Regions from separate parts of the Coprobacillus cateniformis genome, predicted to be linked through region 1. Evidence: a T-box and tRNA genes for the amino acid it is inferred to sense, from the RefSeq annotation. Region 1 holds a T-box; the other holds one or more tRNA genes.
The links. A T-box is a leader RNA that pairs with one kind of tRNA and senses whether it is charged. The one in region 1 lies ahead of alaS (alanine--tRNA ligase), so its partner is inferred to be a tRNA-Ala.
Positions count from the first base shown of each region.

Region 1 (3,287 bases):
TGGTCTAAAATAATTTCTCCCTGTGTAGTAATTTCATCACATTTAACACCATCAATAAAAGTAGCAATGACTTTAGCTGTTATTGGTGAATGATCATATACAAATTGACTTGGTGTATCAAAAGCCATTAAATCTGGTTTTTGTGATGACATTGATTCATTATCACCTCGTGCATTTCTTGCACGGACTTGCTGAGCTTTCATTTCAGCTTTAAAACCAGCTTCATCAACTGTAAATCCTGTTTCTTCTGCAATTTCAACTGTTAATTCTAATGGGAATCCATATGTATCATATAATTTGAATGCATCTTTACCGTCTAATTGCTGATCAATTGTTTTTTTCAACATCTGATTTAATAATTTCTCACCATTAGATAATGTTTTATGAAAAGCCTCTTCTTCCTTTTTTACAAGTCCACTCACATAGTCTGCTTTAGCTGGTAAATAATCATAGAATTCTTTCATAATATCAGCCACAACATAAACCAATTTATACATAAAAGAATGATCAATTCCAATCTTCTTCCCATAACGAACTGCACGTCTTAAAATACGTCTTAAAACATACCCTCTACCTGCATTATCAAACAATGCCCCATCACTTAATGCAAAAGTAACAGTACGAATATGGTCTGCAATGACACGATAAGCCATTTTATTGTCTTCATATCTGACATTTGTCATTTCTTCAGTTGCATGAATAATTGGCAGGAAGAAATCCGTATCAAAATTTGTTTCTCCACCTTGAATAATACTAACCAGTCTTTCAAGACCCATTCCAGTATCAATGTTTTTTTGTGGTAATTCTTTATATTCCTTTCGGTCAATAGTAGGATTACAATCAAATTGTGAAAAAACAACGTTCCAAATTTCAATATAACGATCATTTTCTAACTCTTCAAAAAATAATTTTTCACCTAAACCATCAGGGTCATATTCAACACCACGATCATAGAAAATTTCAGAATCAGGACCACCTGGACCTTCTCCAATTTCCCAAAAGTTTCCATCAGTTTTTAAAATATGACTTGGATCTACATGACAAACTTCAGTCCAAATACGATAAGCATCGTCATCATCAGTATAAACTGTCACATATAATTTTTCTTTATCAAATCCTATCCATTCCGGACTTGTTAGAAACTCCCATGCAAAAGGAATCGCATCTTCTTTAAAATAATCTCCTATTGAAAAATTTCCTAACATTTCAAAGAAAGTATGATGTCTTGCTGTTTTTCCAACATTTTCAATATCATTTGTACGAATTGATTTTTGAGCATTGACTATTCTATGGCATGCGGGTTGTTCACTTCCATCAAAATATTTTTTTAATGCTGCAACTCCTGCGTTAATCCATAATAATGTTGGATCATTATGAGGAATCAATGATGCCCCAGGTTCAATCATGTGTCCTTTAGATTTAAAATAATCCAAGAACATTTGTCTTACTTGATTTCCAGTTAATTGTTTCATAATATCCTTCTCCTTTACAAAATAAAAAGTCCTTCCTATAAAAGGAACGACTTAAATCGCGGTACCATCCTTATTCATAATCAAAAGATTATGCTCTCTAAGTCGATAACGCCGACTATGCGTTGATGTTTACATCACTCTTCAAAGTAGCTTTCTTTATATTCTGATAGAAATTTGCACCAACCATTTCCTCTCTAAAAACAGAATTATAAATACTCTTCTTTTTTAACGATTTGACTTTTGTATTATACCCAATTTTATTGTAAAAATCAATATAAAAACAATTCTTGTTATATATATCCTTTTTCCCTCTTCTTTGTTAATGGAATTAATCTTTCAATAAATTTTAGAATAGGCTTATCAATGAATAAAAAGGCCGCTGTTGTTATGACATTAAATAATGTATGCATATTCGCAATTTTACGCATTGGTTCATGGGGAGTCCAGCCTTCAACTATTGATACAATTGGAGTAAATTGACAAATAACAAGAAAAGCTGAAGTTCCCAATACATTAAAAAGAAGATGAAACAAAGCTAATCTTTTAGCATTACGACAACCAGATAATGATGCAATGAAAGCAGTCATACATGTTCCAATATCAAATCCAAATAAAAAATATACTGCCTGAGAAAAAGGGATAAGATGTTGCATTGCAAGGGTTTGTAAGATACCAATAGAAGCTGATGAACTTTGAATAATTGCTGTAAATAATGCCCCAACTAAAACCGCAAATAAAGGATGCGAAAGAGTGATCATGGAATTTAAGAACAATTCAGATGACTGTAAAGGTATCATTGATTGTGACATCATTTCTAATCCCATAAACAACATCCCTATTCCAGTCAAAACTTCGCCACATAAACGAGCTGCACGCCATGAGAAAAAGACAATCAGAATAACCCCTACAATAGCAAATACAGGTGCAAAAACACCTATATCAAAAGCAATCAATTGTCCTGTCATTGTGGTCCCAATATTTGCTCCCATTATAACCCAAATAGCTCTATTTAGTTTCATCACTTTGGCATTCACAAAGCCTATTAACATGACTGTCATTGCAGATGAACTTTGAATAATACAAGTTATCAATGTCCCTACCAAAATAGCTTTTAATTTGTGATTAGTGAGTTTTTCTAAAATATATTCTAATTTAATCCCTGCCCCATCTAACAAGCCATCAGACATCATTTTCATACCATAAAGAAATAAGGCAAGACCTCCTAGTAATCCTAAAATATCTTTTGTTTCCATAAATGACTCCTTTTTCTTTTATTATAAAGAATATCATTTAAAGAATTTGTAAGATAAAGAATAATCATAATATGAATATTTTTTATGATTATTCTTTTGAAACAATTTGTTTAACTTTCGTAAAAACATTTAGATTTTTTAGTAACTCTAGCAAAAGTAAACTATATGATAATAGCAATGGTGAAAAGATCATCCCTACAATACCAAATAAATCACCAAAGAAGGTCAATGCTATAAACAAAGCAATAGGATGTAGTCGTATACACTTAGAAAAAAGATAAGGCTGTAAATATGAAGATTCTAAATATTGTAGAACAATGACTGCAATAAAAGCAACATATCCCATTTGAGGATCAGCTATATATTCATAAATAACAACAGGTATCCCACCTATATAAGGTCCAATATAAGGCACAAGATTGGTAATTGATAAAAAGAGGGCAATCCATAAAAAGAGATCTTCATCAATAAAAAAGAAAGGAATAAGACACATTAAAAAGAAAAAGAGAAAATCTAAAATTAAAGATTTCATAAACTGATAAGTTAAAAGTTTTAAGCGTTT
Region 1 covers NZ_WSNW01000001.1:2,700,587-2,703,873, reverse strand. The annotation lists gene alaS (alanine--tRNA ligase) at 1-1,472, opposite strand, end outside; T-box leader at 1,512-1,710, opposite strand; gene GQF29_RS13250 (Na/Pi cotransporter family protein) at 1,763-2,725, opposite strand; gene GQF29_RS13245 (AI-2E family transporter) at 2,814-3,287, opposite strand, start outside.

Region 2 (3,287 bases), 1.9 Mb from region 1:
TTTACTTCTTGGAAAATCACATATCATTTTTGTTATTCTTTTTGATATTCCATTTAAATTTATATTATTTTCTCTAAAAAATATTAATACACTTTCATCAAATTCAATTTTATACACTTATCTTATTGTTCCATGAACTTTAAAGCCTCTTCAAGAGAATATGTTTTTCTCTTTCCAGCTTTAATATCTAAAACTTTTTGATACTGTTCTTTCACATATGGATCATCACAGTTTTTGATTAATTCTTCTACTTCTAACGTTTCATCTACAGTCTCCATATATTTCACCTCTTTACAATAAGTATATCATATTTTTTAAAGATTTATATATCTTTTTTTTAATCCAATAGATTTGCTTGAATTTTATTGCTTAACAGTTCTTCAAGTTTAACCAGTTCTTCATAATGACTATTTGCATACTTGAAGAATGGTTCACCTACATCTCTTGTTCTTGCTTCAACTAAATTAATTGCATTCCAAGCAATTTCTTTCAATACTAACACATCCGACATATCCATTGTAACACATGTTTTGCTTAACGATATATAATCTTCTGGTCGTTCATCTGCAAGAATTGAATTAAAAACCTCAACATATAATTCATCTGAAATCATTTCATCAATATCAGGCAAATATCCAAGAGTACATCTTAAATACCCTAATACATATTCTTCAACAACATCTAATACTGTATTACATTCTTTTAATAACTCTGCTACTATCATAACTTTTGCCTCCATATGAAAAGAACAATATTATTTTTTAATACTGTTCTTTATAAATAACTATTTAAAATTAATATCGTTTAACAATATCAATATATTTACTTTTTCTTTTTTTGATTATCGGTTATCGTCCTGATTAATTATAGATGGTATCAAACCATATAATTTTTTTAGCTATGTCATTTATTAAATAAATCACATAACATTTCTATCGCTAAAAATTATAAAACAATAACTATTTTTTTATAAGTCGCGAACCTTTGATAACGCAGATTGGAACTGCTTTTATTCACTTGTCAAGGTTCTGTTTCAAAATTTATTTTATTATTTCTTTTGTTGCTCCTGTTGCATTTGAGCGACTGGATCAGCAACTTGTTTCATGGATTGAACGATTTTTTCAACCTCTTTGATATCTACTTCTTTAACGGTCTCTGCTTTATAGCTTTGCACTAATTGAGCAAATCCATTACCACCACTCACGTAATGTCCTACGACAACATCTTCAAAATCAACAAATACTTTTCCTAGAGGGTTGTTATTCATTTTATGAGTTAAGACATCTAACAAACCTTTATTAGGACCTGTAGCTGTAACGTTAACAGTAATTTGTTTATTATTGAAGTGATTTGTGCACTTCACAGCAAACACGTTATACTTGGTATTTCTACCATCAACTTTTGCACTCTTTTCAGATGGAGCATATCCATTAAACTCCATAATAAGTAAACGCTCACTTAATTTATTGACAACAAAGTCAGTTAAAGCTAATTCTCTTTCGATAGTATTTACAATTTTCAACATATTTTCTTCACCTATTTAACCTTTTCTATTTTCTTTTTACTAGTTTCTATTTACTAGTTTCTATTTTCTTAACTTTTCAAATTTTTATTATTTTTTTGATTTGTAACGAGACTTAAATGTTTTGATATTTATATTGCTAATCTATTTGTTATCTCCTTTCTACAGCAATACACTTGATTTAATATCTGTAGAAATAAAGATTTATAATTACATTCATTTTTATAAACAAAAAACTCATGCAAACTATGTTATCTAAAACATAATTCACATGAGTATGTGTCTTATTGGTGGAGCTTAGCGGGATCGAACCGCTGACCTCCTGCGTGCAAGGCAGGCGCTCTCCCAGCTGAGCTAAAGCCCCAATTCCTATATAATTTATATATGGTGGGCCTGAATGGATTTGAACCATCGACCTCACCCTTATCAGGGGTGCGCTCTAACCAACTGAGCTACAGGCCCATATAATAACAGAAATTAATGGTGGGCCTGAATGGATTTGAACCATCGACCTCACCCTTATCAGGGGTGCGCTCTAACCAACTGAGCTACAGGCCCATTAATGACTGCCCTAATATATTAGCATAGCACCTATTTTTCGTCAATACTTTTTTGTATTTTTTTCAATTAAAATCGACTCTTCAAATTTACATATTCTTTCTATTTACTTAAGAAAAGAGATAAGTGATCACTTACCTCTTCATATCATTTAATTCTAATAATGCTTTCACTGCATTTTCATCTGGAACTGGTGGTACAAATTCCGCCTTTGCAAAATAGAAGCCTTGAACATAATCTATATTCAAATAGAAGGCTACAGTTAGCTCTTGATATGTCTCAACACCCTCAGCAATGACTTTCTTATTTCTTTCATGACAATAAGCGACAATATTTTCTACAATTTTCTGTTTGTCAATATCTTTATCAATGTCTCTAATTAAATCCATATCAATTTTAACATAATCAGGATTGACGATTAAAAGATTACGATTACTATTATAACCACTTCCATAATCATCCAAAGCTGTCTCAGCATTCCAGTGTGTTAAGATTTCTTTTTTAGCTTCAAAACAATTTTTATTATGTTCCTCATCTTCTGTAACTTCTAATACAACTTGACCTAGTATATCTGAATATTTCTTTTCCAAATTTTCTATTTCAAATAATGGTAGAATTTGATTAGATATAGAATTAATAAAAATCTTCTGTGTTGAAGAAACATCACCATTGCGATAATATTCTGCATAAGCACGCAGTGCTTCTTGCCATGTTAAAGTCTCTATTTTATTTAACTGAAGTTCAAGTTTTGCAAGTGAGATAATCTCTTGAGTATCCCTCAGTGTTGGATGTGTTGAACGCATTAAAGCTTCATAACCAAAGACATTTCCTGTATGCATCTCAATAATAGGTTGAAATGCATATTTTATCATTCGACCATCAATCAATTGATAATAGTCTAATCTTTTCTTCATAATATATGAATTATTCTCATAATCTGTAACATTAAACATTGCTATTTCACCCTTACCAGAATGTTTAACAGAATACATAGCATAATCAGAATAACGTTGGAGTTCTTCAAATTGAGTACTATCGCTTGGATACCATGCAATACCACCTGAAAGGTAAACCTTCACTTCTTTATGATTAGATAAAGTCAATATACTTTGAGCAATACCTTGTTTAAGAATTTTTAACTGCTCATTTATATCTTCTTTTGTATCATAACCATAATAAAATAGATAGAATTCATCACCAGATGTTC
Region 2 covers NZ_WSNW01000001.1:836,780-840,066, forward strand. The annotation lists gene GQF29_RS04220 (hypothetical protein) at 1-117, opposite strand, end outside; gene GQF29_RS18350 (hypothetical protein) at 123-278, opposite strand; gene GQF29_RS04225 (hypothetical protein) at 338-724, opposite strand; gene GQF29_RS04230 (hypothetical protein) at 1,049-1,525, opposite strand; tRNA gene GQF29_RS04235 (tRNA-Ala) at 1,811-1,886, opposite strand; tRNA gene GQF29_RS04240 (tRNA-Ile) at 1,908-1,984, opposite strand; tRNA gene GQF29_RS04245 (tRNA-Ile) at 2,004-2,080, opposite strand; gene GQF29_RS04250 (GGDEF and EAL domain-containing protein) at 2,215-3,287, opposite strand, start outside.
Region 2: it has a tRNA-Ala gene. The T-box ahead of alaS (alanine--tRNA ligase) is inferred to sense a tRNA for this amino acid. The anticodon was not compared.